DNA from 3 places in the Micromonospora sp. NPDC005707 genome. Region 2 is predicted to be linked to each of the others. Evidence: riboswitches for the same ligand, from Rfam matches in the RefSeq annotation. Region 2 holds a riboswitch; each other region holds the start of a gene.
What was found. A riboswitch is a leader RNA that binds a small molecule or an ion and turns the genes downstream of it on or off. The one in region 2 is predicted to bind cyclic di-AMP.
Positions count from the first base shown of each region.

Region 1: another riboswitch for cyclic di-AMP. It lies ahead of ABZ452_RS06025 (hypothetical protein); the one in region 2 lies ahead of ABZ452_RS31965 (transglycosylase family protein).
Region 3: another riboswitch for cyclic di-AMP. It lies ahead of ABZ452_RS18145 (NlpC/P60 family protein); the one in region 2 lies ahead of ABZ452_RS31965 (transglycosylase family protein).

Region 1 is NZ_JBEXYR010000003.1:185,813-192,447, reverse strand. Features, by position in the region: gene ABZ452_RS06035 (AAA family ATPase) at 1-1,030, shown strand, start outside; gene ABZ452_RS06030 (cation diffusion facilitator family transporter) at 1,121-2,035, shown strand; cyclic di-AMP (ydaO/yuaA leader) riboswitch at 2,179-2,308, shown strand; gene ABZ452_RS06025 (hypothetical protein) at 2,314-3,390, shown strand; gene ABZ452_RS06020 (hypothetical protein) at 3,489-3,998, shown strand; gene ABZ452_RS06015 (SRPBCC family protein) at 4,015-4,467, opposite strand; gene ABZ452_RS06010 (STAS domain-containing protein) at 4,595-4,954, opposite strand; gene ABZ452_RS06005 (hypothetical protein) at 5,381-5,785, shown strand; gene ABZ452_RS06000 (cellulose binding domain-containing protein) at 5,885-6,635, opposite strand, start outside.
Region 2 is NZ_JBEXYR010000031.1:9,939-16,573, reverse strand. Features, by position in the region: gene ABZ452_RS31980 (Xaa-Pro dipeptidyl-peptidase) at 1-757, opposite strand, end outside; gene ABZ452_RS31975 (M4 family metallopeptidase) at 1,290-3,353, shown strand; gene ABZ452_RS31970 (YbaB/EbfC family nucleoid-associated protein) at 3,444-3,905, opposite strand; gene ABZ452_RS31965 (transglycosylase family protein) at 4,022-4,690, opposite strand; cyclic di-AMP (ydaO/yuaA leader) riboswitch at 4,690-4,861, opposite strand; gene ABZ452_RS31960 (LLM class flavin-dependent oxidoreductase) at 5,192-6,635, shown strand, end outside.
Region 3 is NZ_JBEXYR010000008.1:152,715-159,349, reverse strand. Features, by position in the region: gene ABZ452_RS18155 (NlpC/P60 family protein) at 1-731, shown strand, start outside; gene ABZ452_RS18150 (peptidoglycan recognition family protein) at 802-2,799, opposite strand; cyclic di-AMP (ydaO/yuaA leader) riboswitch at 3,040-3,175, shown strand; gene ABZ452_RS18145 (NlpC/P60 family protein) at 3,189-4,226, shown strand; gene dcd (dCTP deaminase) at 4,305-4,883, opposite strand; gene ABZ452_RS18135 (pyridoxamine 5'-phosphate oxidase family protein) at 4,962-5,507, shown strand; gene ABZ452_RS18130 (zinc metalloprotease) at 5,596-6,579, opposite strand.

The DNA.
Region 1 (6,635 bases), on a different contig from region 2:
CGGCCGGCTGCCGGAGCAGCCCGCGTTCGAGGACGAGATCATCGACCGGCCGGAGTTCCGGGAGTTCCTCAAGGCCTGGTGGCCGCGGCTGCACCCGCGCCACGTGCTGGGCTGGCTGGCCCGCCCGGAGCGGCTGCGCCGGTACGCCGGGGGCGTCCTGTCCGGGGCCGAGATCCGGCTGCTGACCGGGGCGTACCGGAGCCTGGACGGCGAGGGGCTGACCATCGCCGACGTGGCGCTGCTGGACGAGCTGGACGCGCTTCTGGGCCAGCCGGTGCGGCGGGCGAGGCCGAAGCGGGACCCGTTCCAGCTGGCCGGCGGCGTCCGCGAGCTGAGCACGGCCGCCGACCGGCAGCGGGCCGCCCGGGCCGCCGCGCGGGAGCGCCCGGAGGACTACCGCGACTACGCCCACGTGGTCGTCGACGAGTCGCAGGACGTCTCGCCGATGCAGTGGCGGATGATCGGCCGGCGGGGCCGGCTGGCCTCCTGGACCGTGGTGGGCGACCCGGCGCAGACCGCCTGGACCGGTGACCCGCAGGAGCTGGCCCGGGCCCGGGACCAGGCGCTGGGCCGGCGCCGCCGCCACCGGTACGAGCTGACCACCAACTACCGCAACTCGGCGGAGATCTTCGCCGTGGCGGCCGCGGAGATCCACCGCGTACACCCGGATCTCGCGTTGCCCACCGCGGTCCGTTCCACCGGGGTGCCGCCCGTCGAGCGGTCGGTGCCCGCCGGCGACCTACCCGCCGCCACGGCGGCGGCGGCGCGCGCGCTGCTGGCGGAGGTCGAGGGCACGGTGGGTGTGATCACGCCGGTGCCGCGCCGGGACGAGGTGGCCGGCTGGCTGGGCGACCTGGGCGGCCGGCTCCAGGTGGTGACCAGTCTCCAGGCCAAGGGCATGGAGTACGACGGGGTGGTGCTGGTCGCCCCGAGCGAGATCCGGGCCGATCCGGGGTCGGGCGTCCGCACCCTCTACGTGGCGCTCTCCCGGGCCACCCAGCGGCTCACCACGCTCGACCCGGTCGGCTGACGGCGGCGCCGCATCCGGCGTTCACTTGCACACATAGCGATGTGAGCATAGATTGAGCTCGGCCGGGGCGGCGGACGAGAGGGTGTGTGCGTGGGCGCAGGTCATGACCACAGCGGCGCGGTGGCGAACGCGGCGCACCGTCACCGTGGTCGGCTCTGGGGCGCGTTCGCGCTGCTCACCGCCCTCATGGTCGTCGAGGCGGTGGCCGCCTTCGCCACCGGCTCGCTGGCCCTGCTCTCCGACGCCGGGCACATGTTCACCGACGTCCTCGGCATCGGCATGGCGCTCGCCGCGATCACCGCCACCCGGCACGCCGACACCGACCCGCAGCGCACCTTCGGGCTCTACCGGCTGGAGGTGCTGGCCGCGCTGGCCAACGCGGTGCTGCTCGGCGCCGTGGCCGTCTACGTCCTGGTCGAGGCGGTACGCCGGTTCGGCGAGCCGCCGGAGGTCCTCGCCGGGCCGATGCTCGCCGTGGCGGTGCTCGGCCTGCTCGCCAACATCGCCGCGTTCGCGCTGCTGCGCGCCGGCGCCGAGGAGAGCATCAACCTGCGCGGGGCGTACCTGGAGGTGCTGGGCGACCTCCTCGGCTCGCTCGGCGTGATCGGGGCCGCCCTGGTCATCGCGGTCACCGACTGGTGGTGGGCCGACCCGCTGGTCGCCGTCGCGATCGGGCTGTTCATCCTGCCGCGCACCTGGCGACTCGGCCGGGCCGCGGTCCGGATCCTGGTGCAGGCCGCCCCGGAGCACCTCCAGGTGACCGCGGTGCACGACCGGCTGGCCGCCGTGCCCGGCGTCGCCGAGGTGCACGACCTGCACGTCTGGACGCTCACCTCGGGCATGGAGGTGGCCTCGGCGCACCTGACCATGGCACCGGGCGCCGAGGTCGGCGAGGTGCTGGCGGCCGCCCGGACGGCCCTGCACGAGGACTTCTCGATCGATCACGCCACGTTGCAGATCGAACCCGGAGCGTCTCCCGGGGCGTGCGGCGCGGTCGAGTGGTAATTAGGGCAATCTTAAATCCAAGTGGTTATTGTGCACTTATGCCGGTTTTGACCGGGACACCGGCTCCCACCAGCGGAGCCGACCCGGAACAACGCCGGTAGGCTCGACCGCGGCCTCCGCCGGGCGGCGCCCACCGGCGCCTGCGGTGGCCAGCGCCTAATCGCCCGCAGGGCGAGCCGGGGAACCACGTTCGTGGGGTGCATCCGCGTCAGCGGTAGGGATCTTCCGTCCCGAACCCGTCAGCTAACCCGGTCGGCGGTGGACGGAAGGACACGTGAATGCCCCCAGTGGCACCTGTACGACGGACGGTCGCCCGGTTGGCGGCCCTGCTCGTCGCGACGCTCGCCCTCGGCGTCGTGACCGCGCCGGTCTCCCCCGCCTCGGCGGTCGCGGCGGCTTCCCCGACCGCGCTGCTCGCCGCCGCACCCGGCGACAACGAGGGCGGCACCCCGGCGCTGCGCGCCCAGCTCGACGCCGCCAGCAAGGGGTGGCTGGACGCCCGCACCGCGCTGAACCGCTCGGTGACCCGGCAACAGCAGCTCACCGCCCAGCTCAAGACGGTCAACGCCGAGCTGACCGTCCGGGACGCCAAGGTCGGCGAGATCGCCGGGGTGGCATACCGGTCCGGGCGGCTGGGCACCGCCGCGGCCCTGCTCGGCAGCACCAGCCCCGAGGGCTTCATGGACCGCGCGGCCGCGCTGGAGCAGGTGGCCGCGCACGAGGACCGGGCGCTGCGCGAGCTCATCGACACCCGGGACGAGGCCACCCGCACGCAGACCGCGCTCACCGGGGAGATCCAGGAGCAGCGCAAGCAGGTCGCGGTGATGGCCAAGCGCAAGCAGCAGGCCGAACGCGCCCTGGAGGTGGCGAACAACCGCGCGTCCAGCAGCGGCGGCGGCAGCGTCCAGGGCACCTCGTCGGCCAACGCCAAGCCGGCCAAGCGCAACGCCGACGGCTCCTGGCCACCCGAGTCGTGCAGCGTCAACGACCCGACGCCCGCCGACGGCTGCATCACCCCGCGTACGCTGCACGCGCTCCAGCAGGCCAAGGCGGCCGGCTTCACCCGCTACGTCTCCTGCCACCGGCCCAGCGGCTCGGGCGAGCACCCGAAGGGGCGGGCCTGCGACTTCGCCGCGCAGAAGAGCGGCTTCGGCGGCGTGGCCAGCGGCGGCGACAAGACGTACGGCAACAACCTCTCCGCCTACTTCATCCGCAACGCCGACGCGCTCGCCGTGCTCTACGTGATCTGGTTCCGGCAGATCTGGCTGCCCAGCAGCGGCTGGAAGGCGTACAGCGGGGGCAACGGCGACCCGTCCAGCGACCACACCAACCACGTGCACCTCTCGGTGTACTGATCCCCGCCCCGGCGGCGCCCGGCTACGTCCCACGACGTACGCCGGGTGTCGCCGCGCGGCCCACGACGCGACGCCCGTGACGGCCGAGCATCGGGGGCATGACTCGACTCTCCCCCGCCGGACGCAAGGCCCTGCTCACCCTGCACCTGGTCACCTCGCTGGGGTGGCTCGGCGCCGACCTGGTGCTGCTGGCCCTCGGCGTGGCCGGGCTGCGCGGGGCCGACCCCGAGGTGGTCTATCCGGCCGCCGCGCTGCTGGTCACCTGGCTGTTCGCCCCGCTGAGCGTGCTCGTCTGGCTGGTCGGGCTCGCCAGCGCGCTGCTCACCCCGTGGGGCCTGCTGCGCTGGCGCTGGGTGCTGGTGAAGTTCGCCGTCACCACCGTGGTGCTCACGCTGGTGCTGCTCCTGCTCACCCCGCGGGTCCGGCACCTCGGTGAGCTGGCCGGGGCGGCCGACGCCCACCTCCGCGTCGACCTGGTGGTCGCGCCGACCGTCTCCAGCACGCTGCTGCTCGTCGTGACCGTGCTGTCCACCTACAAGCCGTGGGGGCGGCTGCGGCCGGCCCGGCCGGCGGCCCGACGACCGGTGCCCGCCGGGCGACGCGGCTGAGTCAGGGCGCCCCGGGTCAGACCGCCTGCCCCTCCAGGGTGGCGCCGAGCCGGCTGGCCAGCCCGAGGTGGGCCGCCCGGGCCTGCCGGAAGGCGTAGCCGAACAGCGGTGCCGGTGCGGAGAGGGTGATCTCCACGTCGATCCGCACCACCCCGTCGGGCTCGTCGCGCAGCCGCGTGTGGTTGCGCACCGTGGTGGCCGGCTGCTGCCGGGCCACGGTCACGACCTCGTCCTCGGTGGCGACCAGCACGTCCGCCTGGTAGGTGACCGGGAAGTGCAGCGGGCCGAGCGCCAGCCGGTCGGTGATCGCGTAGCTGGCCAGCGCCCCCGGGCGGGCCGGCAGTTGGCGGACCCGGACGATCAGCGGATGCAGCTCGCCCTGCCGGCTCAGGTCGCCGAGCAGGGCCACCGCGTGGGCCCTGGTGCACCGGGCCTGCACGGTGTAGCTGAAGCTGTCGCTGCTGAGCAAGCGGCACCCCCTCGCCGTCGTGGGTCCGCACGATCGTCCCGTACCGGAGCCGGGCTGGCAACGGGTCGAAAGTCCCGGGCCCGCGGCAGGTCGGCGAGCTGGAGTCGATCAGCGGGAGGGGCGCCGATCAGGCGCCGGGGAGCACCTGCGGGGTGCTGTCGGCGAACCAGGGCTCGGGCGCGCCGAAGAGGCCGAGCAGGCCGGTCACCCAGAGCTGCCGGTGCACGAACCGGCTCGGCTCGGTGACCACCAGCTTGACGCCGCTGACCTCGCAGGTCTGGAAGCCGGCGACCATGGCGCTGATGCCGACCGAGTCGATGAAGGTGACGAGCCGCATGTTGAGCTCGATCCGGGAGGGGCGGCCCTTGGCGAGCACCTCGGCGATCGCTTCCCGCACCTCGTACGCGGTGTCGACGTCGATCTCCCCTCGCGGGGCGATCTGGACCACACCACCCGGCAGCACCGACTTCACGATCGACAGGCTCACGCGAGCACCTCCACTCGCCCTTACGGGCGCCTCATCAGTACGCGGGCCGCGACCGAGAGTATTCCTCCGACGGCCTCGGTCGCCACCCCTCGGGATGAGCAATTCGCGTACTGGGCACACCTGGGCATCCCAATCCGGACCTTCGGGCTCCGATTTCCCCGCGGCGCGGGGTCCCAACCGGTCGATCGGCCGGGGTGGGCCCGGCCGATCCGCCGACCCAGGGTAGCGGGCCGGCGCACGCCCGGGTGGCACCCCGCCCCCGGCGCGTTCGGGTGGTTCGTCCCACGCCGCGCCGACCTGCCCTGACACGATGGTTTGCGCCGGGTCCGGCCGGGGCACTGCCCCGGGGAGCGAACCGTCACGCGCCGGATCACACCCGGAGTCCGATCTGGCCGCCGGACTTCGGCACCCCGAGGAGGTAACACGATGTTCGGATCCACCCTGCTGGACCGCCGCAGCAAGCCCGAGCGGGTCGCCGACCAGGCGTGGCAGCACCTGCTCTCCGCCGCCGGTTCCGCCGGCGGCAGCGTCCGCGAGGCCGCCCGGTCCGCCCGCCGCAACTCCTCCGGCCTCGCCGACGACGCCACCGACCTGGTCGGCTCCGCCGCCGAGGAGGCCCGCCGCCGGGCCAGCCTCGCCTTCGACGCGCTCGCCGGCCGCCGGCCGGCGCTGCCCTGGACGCTGCTGATCGCCGCGGCGCTGGCCGGCGCGGCGATCGGCTGGGCGGCCGGCACCGCCGCGCGGGCCGCCGGGAGCCGGGAGCGGGACGTCGACGAGATCGAGTTCGTCGACGTGGACCGCCCGAACTCCCCCGCCGGCCTGGACGGCTGAGCGGGACCCGGCGGACGCCGGGCCGGACGGGACCGACAAGCGGACGCGACGGTGGCCGCCCCGATGCGGGGGCGGCCACCGTCGCGGTGTACGGCGCGGTCAGCGGGCGGTGCAGGAGAGCGCCGGCGCGCGGTTGCCGCCCGTCCAGGTGCCGGTGAAGCCGGCGGTGGTGAACCCACCGGCGCCGAGGTTGCCGTTCCAGCCGGCGTCCCGGACCGTCACGGCCGATCCGGTCTGCGTGTACGACCCGTTCCAGAGCTGGGTGATCTTCTGGCCGTCCGGGAAGGTCCAGGCCACGGTCCAGCCGGCGATCGGGGCGGTGCCCGAGTTGCGCACCGTCACCTCGCCCTGGAAGCCGCCCGGCCACGAGTTCGTCACCGCGTAGGTGGCCGTGCAGCCGCTGCCGGTCGGCGACGGGCCGGGCGTGGTGGGCGTCGGGCTCGGCGAGGTCGGGGACGGGCCCGGGGTCGTCGGCGTCGGGCCGGGCGTGGTCGGCGTCGGGCCGGGCGTGGTGCCGAGGCGGTCCGCCACCAGGATGCCCCGGCCGTTGGTGCCCAGGTAGACCCGGCCGTAGACCCGCGGGTCGCCGGTGAGGGCCTCGCCCGCGTTGCCGTACTGGTGCTGGTCGTCGTTGATCCGCACCCAGGCCGCGCCGGCGTTGTCCGACCGGTGGACGCCGTGCCGGCCGTCGACGGTGCCGACGGTGAACAGCGCCGGATAGGTCTGCCCCGGGGCGGCCCGGCCGAAGCCCACGTTGACCGCCGACGTGACGCCGGCCAGCTTCGTGAAGCTCGCGCCGGAGTCGGTCGAGTGCCACAGGCCGCCCTCGCCGGCCAGCCACACGTCGCCC
Region 2 (6,635 bases):
GGCTGCCCGAGTAGTTGTTCGCCCGGGTGACGAGGCCGTTGCTCCGGGAGTAGTCGTACCAGCTGGAGATGGCCGAGATCGGCACGATGGTGGTCAGCCCCGCCACCCCGTCGGCCGCCGCGGCGTTGGCCAGCGTCCCGTCGTACGACTTGCCGATCATGCCGGTGCGGCCGTTGTGCCAGTCCGCCACGACCTCCCGGCCGGCGGCGTCGACGCCCGGCCGGCGCCCGTTGAGCCAGTCGATGGCGGTGGGCGCGCTGATGTTGTCGGCCCGGCCACCGGTGACCGGGCAGCCGGTCGAGTTGTTGGTGCCGATCATGTCGAGCAGGACCACGGCGTAGCCGCGTGGCACGAAGTAGTTGTCATAGAACAGCGGCCAGGTGTCGTTCAGCCCGTCGCCGTCGACGTCGGCCTTGCACTCGCTCTCGTTGCCGCGGCAGACCGTCGAGTAGTAGGGGCTGGCGTCCATCACGACCGGCACCTTGAGCCCGTTCTCGCTGGCCCGCGGCCGGATGATGTCCATGGCCACGACGTCGCGCGCGCCGTCGGAGTCGGTGTCCACGTCCGAGGTGACGAAGATCCGTTCCCGGACCGCGTCGGCGTAGCCGAACACCGGTTGGGTGACCCCGTCCTCGACCACGAGCCGGGCCTGTTCGTCCGCGCCCGGCTGGGCCAGGGCGCCGGTCGCCGGCAGGCCCGTGCCGGCGACCACCAGGGCCACCAGGGCGGCCCGCCAGGCATGTCTTCCGCTTCGCATCCGCGTGCTCCTCCTCCCCGCGCCGGCCGCCGGCGTGCACAGGGGACGCGCCGGCCCGACGGTCGCCCCGAACCTACGGATCGACGGACGTACAGGTCTTCGGACAGCTGTGGAAGATGGCCGCCCCCGGGTCCTACGCCTGTCGCAGGCCGGGCACCAGGGCGCACAGACAAGAGTCAATATGCGCCATGTGCACACAGCGGCAAAGGACGCAGAGCAGACACGCCCCCGTCTGACGCGAGGAACATTCGGCCTGATCAGGGCCTATTGAAGATCATGGCTTCCTGAATTCCCGGCGACGGCGCGGCGACCGCGGGGAGTCGGTTGCCCGGGTCACCCATTGCTCCGGGCCCGGGCCCGTGTGATTGTGCCCCCAGCGAGTCGCCGACCCCCGGCGGCTCACGACGGTCGATCTGTCGAACCGGGGCCACGCCGGCAGCCTCGGAGATCGGCCGTCACCCCGCCTCGCCACACCGCGCCGCCCGTCCCCACCGGGCTCCGTGCGGCGCGCCTAGGAACAGGAGCGACCCCCTTGAAGCTCTCACCTCGCCTCGTCGCGCTCTCCGGCGCGGCGGCGGCCGGTCTGATCGCCGCCGGCACCGCCGCGGCCGTGCAGGCCGCGCCGCCCGGCCCCGCCGCACCCGACGCCGCCCAGGCCCGCGCCGTCGCCGCCGACTCGGCCCGCGCGCTGGTCGCCGACCGGCCCGCCTACCTGCACGCCAGCGCGGACGAAGCCTTCGTGCAGAAGGCGGTCATCTCCTCCGAGGGCACCCAGTACGTGCCCTACGAGCGCACCTACAAGGGCCTGCCCGTGGTCGGCGGTGACTTCGTGCTGGCCACCGACACGGCCGGCAACCTGAAGTACGCCTCTGTCGCCCAGCAGCAGGCCATCGGCAGCCTCGCCACCACGCCGAAGCTGACCTCGGCCGCCGCGGCGAAGACCGCGCGCGCCCAGCTCAAGAAGGTCAGCACCGTCGAGGGCACCAACCTGGTCGTCTACACCCTCGGCGCCACGCCGGCGCTGGCCTGGGAGACCACGATGCGGGGCACCGGCGCCGAGGGCCCGAGCCGGCTCACGGTCGACGTCGACGCCCGCACCGGCGCGGTGCTGCGCACGCAGGAGCACGTCGTGCACGGCACCGGCACCGGGGCGTGGAACGGACCCAGCCCGCTGACCCTGAACACCACGCAGTCGGGCGCCACCTACAGCATGAAGGACCCGACGGTCACCAACCTGAGCTGCCAGGACGCCGCGAACAACACGACGTTCAGCGGCTCCGACGACGTCTGGGGCAACGGCACCGCCACCAACCGGGAGACCGGCTGCGTCGACGCGCTGTTCGCCGCGCAGACCGAGCACAAGATGCTCGCCCAGTGGCTGGGCCGCAACGGCGCCGACGGCAACGGCGGCTACTGGCCGATCCGGGTGGGGCTGAACGACCAGAACGCCTACTACGACGGCTCCCAGGTCCAGATCGGCAAGAACACCTCGGGCCAGTGGATCGGCTCGCTCGACGTGGTGGCCCACGAGATCGGCCACGGCATCGACGACCACACCCCGGGTGGCATCTCCGGCGGCGGCACCCAGGAGTTCGTCGCCGACACCTTCGGCGCGGCCACCGAGTGGTTCGCCAACGAGCCGTCCAGCTACGACGCTCCCGACTTCCTGGTCGGCGAGAAGGTCAACCTCGTGGGCAGCGGCCCGATCCGCAACATGTACAACCCGTCGGCGCTCGGCGACCCGAACTGCTACTCCAGCAGCATCCCCGGCACCGAGGTGCACGCCGCGGCGGGTCCGGGCAACCACTGGTTCTACCTGCTGGCCAACGGCAGCAGCCCGACCAACGGGCAGCCGGCCAGCTCCACCTGCAACGGCAGCAGCGTCACCGGCCTGGGCATCCAGAAGGCCATGAAGATCATGTACAACGCCATGCTGCTGAAGACCTCGTCCTCGTCGTACCTGAAGTACCGGGTCTGGACGCTGCAGGCGGCGAAGAACCTCTACCCGACCAGCTGCACCGAGTTCAACGCGGTCAAGGCCGCCTGGACCGCGATCAGCGTGCCGGCGCAGACCGGTGAGGCCACGTGCACGGGCGGCACCCCGACGCCGACCCCGACCACCACGACCACCCCGCCGTCGGGCAGCTGCACCGGCCAGAAGCTGGCCAACCCCGGCTTCGAGTCGGGCAACGTGAGCTGGACCGCCTCCTCCGGCGTCATCACCAACTCCACCAGCCAGGCGGCGCACGGCGGCTCGTACAAGGCCTGGCTCGACGGCTACGGCTCGACGCACACCGACACCCTCACGCAGTCGGTGACGATTCCCGCCGGCTGCCGGGCGACGCTGAGCTTCTGGCTGCACATCGACAGCGCGGAGTCGACCACGACGACCGCCTACGACAAGCTGACCGTGAAGGCGGGCAGCACCACCCTGGCCACCTACTCCAACCTCAACAAGGCCACCGGCTACGTGCAGCGGTCCTTCGACGTCTCGTCGCTGGCCGGCACCACCGCCACCATCTCGTTCAGTGGCGTGGAGGACAGCTCCCTGCAGACCTCCTTCGTCGTCGACGACACCGCGCTCACCCTGAGCTGAGCACACCGGAGCGGCCGGCCGTCGTCCTCCCGACGGCCGGCCGCTTCGTCGTCTCCGTGGCTCGTGGCCGGTTCGGATTCCGGCCCGCGGTCAGGCCGGGTGGGCCGCGCGGGAACCGGCGGCGTCGTCGCGGCGGATCCGGGCCGCGACGCCCTCCATCGCCCGGCCGAACCGCTCCATGTCCCGGGCGGACTGCTCGGGCAGGCCGCCGAGCCGGGCGGCGAGGGCGTCCACGTCCGCCTGGGCGGAGGCGCTGACCCGGGCCTCCAGCTCGGTGAGCGCGGCGTTCACGGCCGTCACGACGTGCCCGCACAGGGCGTCCAGGGGTTCGCCGGCCAGCTCCGGGTCGACGGTGACGGACTCCAGCCGGCCACCCTGGACGGCGACGGCACGGACCCGGCCGTCGGCCGCGCCGCCCTCGGCCCGGAGCAGCTGGGCCGGCGCGTCGTCGGCGTGGTCGCCGGCCCGGGAGCGCATCGCGGACAGCGCCTGCTGCGTCCTGGTCAGCAGCTCGTCGAGGCTCGCGGCCGCGGAGAACGAATCGTTGGTCATATCCGCGCTTTCTTCACGTCTTTCCGAGCACCGTGACGATAGCAACCGGCCCCGACGCCGAACGCCCGGCCGGGAACCCCGGCCGGGCGTTCGTGGTGCGGCGCACCGGTGTGGCGTCAGCGCAGGCGAAGCCGCTGGCCCGGGAAGATGAGGCCCGGGTTGTCGCCGACCACGCCCTTGTTGCGCGCGTAGAGGGCGTGCCAACCACCGGCGACGTTCTTCGCGTCGGCGATCTCGGAGAGGGTGTCCCCCGGCCGGACCAGGTAGGCGCCGGCGCCGCCGGTGCTCGGCGCGGTCCGCCGCTCACCGCGGTACGACCGCTGCGAGGTGGCCTTCTTCGTGGCCGAGGTGGTCTTCCTCGTGGCCTTCTTCGTGGACTTCGCCGAGCCCGAGTCCTTGGCGGCGTACCGCTTGGTGGAGCCGCCCTTCTTGCCGCAGACCGGCCAGGCGCCGATGCCCTGCCCGTCGAGGACCTTCTCGGCGATGGCGATCTGCTCGCCGCGGCTGGCCAGGTCGGCCCGGCTCGCGTACTTCTTGCCGCCGTAGCCGTTCCAGGTGCTCCGGGAGAACTGGAGCCCGCCGTAGTAGCCGTTGCCGGTGTTGATGTGCCAGTTGCCGCCGGACTCGCACTGGGCGACGGCGTCCCAGTTGACGCCGGCGGCGCTGGCCGGGGCGGCCGGGCCGAGAAGGGCGGCGGCGCCGGTGGCCGCGCCGACGACGAGCGCCCCGACGGCGGTGCGACGCTGCGCGGTCCGTCGGTGACGGGCGACGTGATCAGTTGCCATGTGGTTTTCCTCCACGCCGACGAGGTGAGCTGTCGGGTTCGGGCCGAGGAGCCCGGCCGCCGCAGGCGGCTTCACCCCGAGGTGTCGTGCACCGAGGAACATGTGGGTCCCCCGCTCCCGCCAAAGGTCCAGGACCGCCGGGCCGGCGGCGGGATTAGGCGTTGCCGGCCCGTGGTGTCCGCGATCGCGAACGGATCCGACGTTAGGAACGGTTTGTCCCGAACGCCCACTTCTTGTGAAGTTCTTCACCCGGCCGAGCGACGACCCCGTCTCCCGGCTTGCGGAACCGTCGAATCTGTCGTAGCGATCTGACGGTTGGCGTGTTTTCGCAGCTCACAGCGGCGTTTCCAGGCACCGGCCGAAGAGGACGGCCGGCGGGTGCCGGGTCCACCGTGGCGAGTGGCGCGGCGCGGATCCTCGGCGGCGGGTTCCCGGCCCGCCGCGCGACGCGGGAGGCTACCGTGGGCAGGTTCGCGCAAGATCGGCACGAGGCGGCGAGGCATGAGCGATCACGGACACGAGCTGACCTTCGGCGGCTTCCTCACCCCCAGCGCCGGGCGGCCCGAGCAGGTGGTCGCGCGGGCCAAGCTCTGCGAGCAGGTAGGCCTGGACCTGGTGACCTTCCAGGACCATCCCTACCAGCCCGGGTTCCTGGACACCTGGACGCTCATGTCCTTCGTGGCCGCGGCCACCAGCCGCATCACCCTCGCCGGCAACGTGCTCAACCTGCCGCTGCGCCAGCCCGTGGTGCTGGCCCGCAGCGTGGCCAGCCTGGACCTGCTCACCGGCGGCCGGGTCGAGCTGGGCCTCGGCGCCGGGGCCTTCTGGGAGGCGATCGAGGCGGTCGGCGGGCGCCGGCTCTCCCCCGGCGCGGCCGTGGACGCCCTCGACGAGGCGATCCGGGTGATCCGCGAGGTCTGGGACACCGAACGGCGCGGCATGGTCCGGGTCGAGGGCGAGCACTACCGGGTGGTCGGGGCCAAGCGCGGGCCGGCGCCGGCCCACCCGGTGCGGGTCTGGGTCGGCGCGTACAAGCCGCGGATGCTGCGGCTGGTCGGTCGCGCGGCGGACGGCTGGCTGCCGTCGCTCGCGTACCTGCCGAAGGGGCCGGCCGAGCTGCCGGCGCTGAACGCGGTGATCGACGAGGCCGCCGCCGAGGCCGGACGGGATCCCGGCGCGGTGCGCCGGCTGCTCAACGTCACCGGCACCTTCTCGCGGTCGTCGGGCGGCTTCCTGGACGGCCCGCCGGAGCAGTGGGTGGAGGAGCTGGCCGGGCTCGCCCTGGACCACGGCGTCGCCACGTTCATCCTGGGCAGCGACGAGCCGCGCGCCGTCCAGCTCTTCGCCCAGGAGGTGGCGCCGGCGGTCCGCGAGCTGGTCGCCGCCGAACGCACCACGCCGGGCAGCCGCGCCCGCGCAGTGGAGGAGCAGCAGGCCGCCGTCGAGGCCGGCGGGTCGACCGCGCTCGCGGTCACCCCCACCCCCGATCCGGGGGTACGGCTGAGCGCGCGCCAGCCCTGGGACGAGTCGACCCGACCCGCGGCGCCACCGGCACCGGCCGGGCACGTCTACACGCCTCGCGGGCAGGCCGCCGGGCAGCACCTCGTGGACGTGCACGACCACCTGCGCCAGGAGCTCGGGCAGGTGCGGGACCTGCTGGAGCAGGTCAGGCGCGGCGCGGTCGCCCCGGGCGCGGCCCGGGCCGTGCTGAACGAGATGACCATGCGGCAGAACAACTGGACGCTCGGCGCCTACTGCGCGGCGTACTGCACGGTGGTCACCCAGCACCACGGCCTGGAGGACAACTCGATCTTCCCGCATCTGCGCCGCGCCGACGTGGGGCTGGCGGCGGTGCTGGACCGCCTCGAGGAGGAGCACGTGGTGATCCACGGGGTGGTGGAGAGCGTGGACCGGGCGCTGGTGGACCTGATCCGCGAGCCGGGCG
Region 3 (6,635 bases), on a different contig from region 2:
TGGTGCCGCTGGAGCTGGAGTCGGCGCTCGCGATGAACAAGGTCGGCGACATCGCCGCCCGCTACTACATCCAGGGCCCGTCCCAGGACCTCGGCGCCCTGCTGGTGAGCACCAGGCCCGGCACCCTCGCCGAGCAGCTGGTGATCCTCGACCGGCTCGCCGACGACCAGCGCAAGCAGATCGCCGGCGTGCTCGCCGTCCGGGACAAGTACAACAAGCAGAAGCAGAAGCTGGACGCGCTGATCGCCACCGAGCTCAAGCAGGAGAAGGATCTGGCGACGAAGAAGAAGCAGATCGACTCCGAGATCAAGCGGTTGACGGCCATGCTGCCGGTGACCTCGATCCGGCCGGCCGGCTGCCCGGCTATCGACGGCGTGGTCAGCAGCGCCGCGCGTACCGCGATCAAGACCGCGTGCGCGCAGGTCGGCGACCCGTACGTGTGGGGCGCCACCGGCCCGAACTCGTTCGACTGCTCCGGCCTCACCCAGTACGCCTACAAGGCGGCGGGCATCTCGCTCACCCACTTCACGGGCGCGCAGTGGAACGAGGGCCGCAAGGTCTCCCGCTCCGACGCCAGACCGGGTGACCTCGTCTTCTTCGGCAGCGACCTGCACCACGTCGGGCTATACCTCGGCAACGGGGTGATGGTGCACGCGCCACGGACCGGCAAGCCGGTCCAGGTGTCGAGCATCAGCACACAGCCGCTCGCCGGTTTCGTCCGGGTCACCTGACCCGTCCCCCAGCGACGAGAAGGCCCCCGGTCCGCCTGGACCGGGGGCCTTCTCCGTCGAGCGCTGGCTGCTACCTCGGTGCGCCGACCGGGGACGGCAGTATCAGCACGTCGTCGAGGTTGACGAACATGATCCGGTGGCCGAACTGGACCTGCGCGTACTTGGTCTCACCCCGGACCACGGTCCGGTCGCCCGGTGCCGAGCCGTCGAACGAGACGGCCCGGTAGTACTCGCTCGGCAGGACGCCGCCGAGTGCGTACCGCTGGCCGGCCGCGAACGTGTACTGGAGCGGGGACACGCCCTGGAACGGGATGGTGGCCGGGTAGGCCGCCTGCTCCGGGTAGGCGCGGCCGTACACCGGGATGGTGGTCTTCCCAGGCTTGGGCGTCACCACGAAGCCCGTCGACCACTTGGCGGTCGGCGCCGAGGCCGGGTTGAGGAACCAGGCCTTCTGCCCGAGGTACCAGATCGCCGTCCAGTCACCCTGCACGTCGGCCACGGCGTACGTCTGGCCGGCCGAGGCGCGGGCGCCGTGGTCGGAGATGTACATGGTGTCCGGCGTGCCGTCCGGGCGCAGCCCGAGGTCGTTGACCAGCGGGGCGGTCGCGCTCGGCGCGGTGTGCAGGACCACCGCGGACGAGCCGCGCAGCGGGCACGGCGCGGCCGGCGGGGTGGGCTTTGGGACGCCCGGCGGCTGCTGGTTGCAACCGACGAAGGCGGGCTGGTTGGTGGCGAAGTCCGGGTCGATGGTGACCAGGCCGGTGTGCGCGTTGCCGAGGGACCGGAAGGGCGCCTTCATGAGGTCGAAGTAGTGCGACCAGTCCCAGTACGGGCCCGGGTCCCAGTGCATCCCGCGCACGGTCGAGGCGGTGGTGCCGGGGACGTTGTCGTGGCCGATGATGTGCTGCCGGTCCAGCGGGATCTGGAACTTCAGCGCCAGGTGCCGGACCAGCTTGGCCGAGGCCCGGTACATCGCCTCGGTGTACCAGGTGCCGTGCCCGGCGAAGCCCTCGTGCTCCAGGCCGATGGACTTGGCGTTGACGTACCAGTTGCCGGCGTGCCAGCCGACGTCCTTGGCCTTGATGTGCTGGGCCACGTAGCCGTCCACCGAGCGCAGCGTGTAGTGCCAGCCCAGGTAGTCGGCGCGCTTCACCAGGTCGACGCTCGGGCCGAAGTAGCCCTCGGTGTCGTGGATGACGATGTATTCGATCTTCTGCTGGGCCGGCCGGTTGCCGAGGTCGTGGTTGCCGTAGTCGCCCGGGTCCGCGCTGAGCTGCTCGTAGGGGGCGGGAATCCACTCGCAGGCCAGCCGGACCGGGCACTCCAGGCCGTCCGGCCGCTCGGCCCGGCGCAGCCCGAGCCGGTGCAGCGCGGACTGGTCCGGCTTCACCGCGGTGGCGGCCAGGGTCACCCGCTGGCCGTCGTCGGTGGTCCGGGCCGCGCCGAGGCCGAGCTGGTCGTAGACCTCGTCGGCGAAGGCCGCCGCCGCGTCCTCGGTGTCCGCGCCGGAGTAGCGGGCCACCGCGCCGTACCAGGCCGCCGGGTCGGTGGTGGCGCCGACCGGCGAGCCCAACTGCTTCTGGTACGAGGCGAGCAGCGCCGCGCCGCCCCGGATGTTCGCGGCCGCGTCGGTGCGCAGCGTCTCCTCGGCGAGGCCGGTGAGCGCCGCGGCGGCGTCGAGCGTCTGCAGGGACGCCTGCGGCAGCACGTCCTCCGCCGGTGCGGCCGCGGTGGCCGGGTCGAGGGTGAGCGGCCGCGAGTCGTCGCCCCGCGGGTCCTCGTCCTCGCTGACGTGGCCGCTGGCCGGGGTCGCGAGGACGTGTTCGGCGTCGGTGAGGTGCATCGGGCCGTAGCCGCCGCTGGTGCTCGGCTGGCCCGGGTGGGTGTCCCAGCGCGACTCCAGGTACGAGACGCCGAGCAGGACGCTCTGCGGCACGCCGTACTCCGCCGCGGCGGCGGCGTACTGGTCCTGGCGGTCGGTGGCGGGTTGGGTGGTGAGCGGCTGGGCGGCCACCGGACCGGTCGCCACCAGGGCGGTGGCGGCTGCAACGGCTGCTGCCAGCAGCATCCGTCTGCCCGACGGCGGGGGTGAGAGGTGCATCGAACCTCCAGACAGGGATGGGGGTCACTGCGCCTCACCCTCACCCCGCGCACGGCCCGGGTCAATACCTTTCCGAGAGGTAATCTCCGCTGAAAGAATCTTTCGGGTACGGAGTGTCACGGCGTCTCGGGTTGCGGAACGATAACGACGCTCTCTACTCTGGTCAATCGTCGGCCGCGAGTTTCACCGTCCAACCCGGGTGGTGACGGTCCGGCACCGCCGAGTCGCCTCCGGGCGAGCCGGGGACCCAGGTAACTGGGGTGAATCCGCAGCCACTGCGGTAGGGCGCCTCCCTTCCCGCCCGAACCCGTCAGCTAACCCGGTAGGCGGCCAGGAAGAAGGAGTACGGAAGCCCGGTGGCACACCATGCCCCGCGGCCACCGTCGGTCCGGTCGGTCGACCGGTCGACGGCTGCGCCGCGTTCCCGCTGGTCCCGTTTCACCACCGCCCTCGCCGCCCTGGCCGGCACCGCCGTCGTCCTGACCGGCGGCGCCACGGCGGCTCACGCCGAACCGTCGGTCACCGAGATCGAGCGCCAGATCGACCAGGACTGGAACAAGCTCGAACCGATCATCGAACAGGTCAACGCCACCCGCGAGCAGCTCGCCGCCAAGCGGAAGCAGGCCGCCACGCTGGCCAAGCAGATCGCCCCGCTCCAGGCCCGGGTGGACGCCGCCCTCGGTCAGGTGGGCGGGCTCGCGGCCGACGCCTACAAGGGCGACAACAACCTCTCCACGGTCAACGCGCTGCTGGGCAGCCGGTCGCCGAGCGACCTGGTCGACGGCCTCGCCCTGCTCGACCGCTTCGCGAACCGCCAGCAGAAGCAGGTGCGGACCGTCGCCGCGCTGCGCGACCAGCTGGCCGCCAAGAAGCAGCCGCTCGACGAGATGATCACTGAGCTGTCGCGCACCGAGGCCCAGCTCGCGGCCAAGAAGAAGCAGATCGACGCCGAGATCGTCAAGCTCCAGAAGCTGCGCCTCAAGGTCTACGGCAACGGCGGCGGCGGTCCGCTGCGCCCGGCGCCCTGCCCCGCCGGCTACCCCGGCGGCCCGGCCGGCACCGCGGTCAAGTTCGCCTGCGCCCAGATCGGCAAGATCTACGTCTGGGGCGCCGCCGGCCCGGACCACTACGACTGCTCGGGCCTGACCATGGCTGCCTGGGCCAAGGCCGGCGTCTCGCTGCCGCACAACGCGCGGCAGCAGCACGACGTGACCCGGCGGGTGAGCCGGAGCGAGCTGCGCGCCGGTGACCTCGTCTTCTACTACAGCGACCTGCACCACGTCGGCATGTACGTCGGTGACGGCTGGGTGGTGCACGCCTCCCAGTCCGGCAAGCCGATCACGATGAAGCGCGTCGACGACGGCCAGATCAACAGCTACGGCCGCCCGGGCTGAGCGGTCCGCAGGGGTTGAGCGGTCCGCAGGGGCTCCCGCGTCGCGGGGGCCCCTGCGCCGTTGCCGGCCTCGGGCCGGTCAGCGGGTCGGCCAGGTGCGCCAGCTCTGCCAGGAGCGGCTCGGGGTCGGGCCGCGCTGGCCCTGGTAGCGCGAGCCGTACACCTCAGAGCCGTACGGGTGCTCGGCCGGCGAGGAGAGCCGGAAGATGCAGAGCTGGCCGATCTTCATGCCCGGCCAGAGCGTGATCGGCAGGTTCGCCACGTTGGACAGCTCCAGCGTGACGTGACCGGAGAAGCCCGGGTCGATGAAGCCGGCGGTCGAGTGGGTGAGCAGGCCGAGCCGGCCCAGTGAGCTCTTGCCCTCAAGTCGTCCGGCGAGCTGGTCGCCGAGCGAGATCACCTCCAGTGTGGAGGCGAGCACGAACTCGCCCGGGTGCAGCACGAACGGCTGGCCCTCGGCCACCTCCACCAACGAGGTGAGGTCGTCCTGCTGCACGGACGGGTCGATGTGCGTGTAGAGATGGTTGTTGAAGACCCGGAACAACCGGTCCAGACGGACGTCGATGCTGGACGGTTGCACCAGCGTGGGCTCGAAGGGCTCCAGCGCGAGCGTGCCAGTCTTGATCTCGGAGACCAGGTCCCGGTCGGAGAGCAGCATCGGAACACCATAGCGACCGGTACGGGTGACCTGCGTGTCGGACTACATCTTCGTACACCTGTTCGATAGAATGTCCGCATGGCTTCCTGGTCCGAATTCGCCGCCGACGAGCCCCGCCTCGCCGACGAGATCCGCCTCCTGTTGCAGCAGTACGGGCCGGGTTTCGGCTACCTCGCCACGGTCCGCGCCGACGGCGGCCCGCGCGTGCACCCCGTCTCCCCGGTCATCACCGACGACGGGCTCTGGTGCTTCGTCATCGACTCGCCCAAGCGTCGCGACCTCGAACGCGACGGCCGCTACGCGCTGCACTCCTTCCCGCCGGAGGAGAGCGACGACGAGGCCTACGTGGCCGGCCGGGCGCTCCCGGTGACCGACCCGGCGACCGTCGCCCGGGTGGCCCGGATCGGCCGGGCCGCGCCGCAGGGCGACTGGCGGCTGTTCGAGTTCACCGTCGACGTGGCGATGCTGACCCGGCGTGACCAGGTGGCCTGCCCCGGCGCCGGCCGGCCGGAGGTGCGCGTCTGGCTCGACCCGGGGGCCGGCGTCCCGGCCCGGCGTGACCCGCTCGCCGCGGAAGGCCGGCGTGGCCGGCACGGCTTCGACACCCGCCGCCCGGCGGCCTGAGTCCGTACCCGATGGGTTCCGGCCCGAACAGAGCCGGCGCCGGCCCCGTCCGAGGACGGGACCGGCGCCGGCGTGTGGTGCGTGGCGGTCAGGCCGCGCGGTAGGCGTTCCACGCGGTCAGCATGCGGCTCGCCTGACCAGCGGTGAACTGGTACATGCACGAGTCGTAGGTGTAGTCCATGAAGTTGGTGATCGGGTCCTTGCCGGTGGCGGTGCAGGTGTCGCGACCGGTCGGGCACTGATAGGCCGGCGAGGCCTCGGCCGGGGTGTCGGAGACGCTGTCACCCGAGCCCGAGCAGCCACCCTGGAAGGTGTGGTAGAGGTTCAGCCAGTGGCCGACCTCGTGGGTGCCGGTGTCGCCCTGGTTGTAGTTCGTCGCGGTGCCACCCGGCAGCGACTCGCTCAGCGCGACCACGCCGTCCATGCTGTTCAGCTTGCGCTGCGGGAAGGTGGCCCAGCCGAGCAGGTCGTCGCTCAACTCGCCCAGGTAGAGGTTGAGCGTGTTCTTGCCGCCCTCGCGCAGCGAGGTCTTCATCGAGCGCTCGGCGGAGGAGCCCTGGACGATCGGGTACCAGGCGGCGTTGGTGACGTGGTGCACCTTGGTCAGCTGGAAGCTGAAGGCGGTCGCCGCGCCACCGGTGCCACCGCTGTACGCCGTGTTCAGCACGGAGATCTGCTGGGTCACCATCGAGTCCGGGATGTTGCCGCCCGCTCGGGTGCTGTCCCGCTGGATGACGTGGACGACGACGGGGATGGTCACCGTGGCCAGCGGGGTGGCCCCGGCGCCGGCGCGGAAGCTCGCCCGCTCACGCAGCGCCGCGGCGAGGTCGGCGTCACGCTCGCGGACCTGCTTGGCCGTCAGCTCGTTCGGGTCGAGCTTGGCGTGGCCGCCCTTCTTCACCCGTGCGTCCGAGTGGACGTCGGCGGGCTCGGCGCAGGAGCCGGACGGGGCGGCCGAGAAGGCCGAAGCTGCGGGGACGACGCCTACCGCGGCGGTGCTGAGCAGCAGCGCGAGGGTCGTCGACGCGACACCGGCGGTACGCCGGGTCAGCAGGTTGGGACGAAGTCCCATGGGCCCACCTCTTTCTGCGGGCGTGACAGGGGGTGTGTCACGCCCGGTCGGAGAAC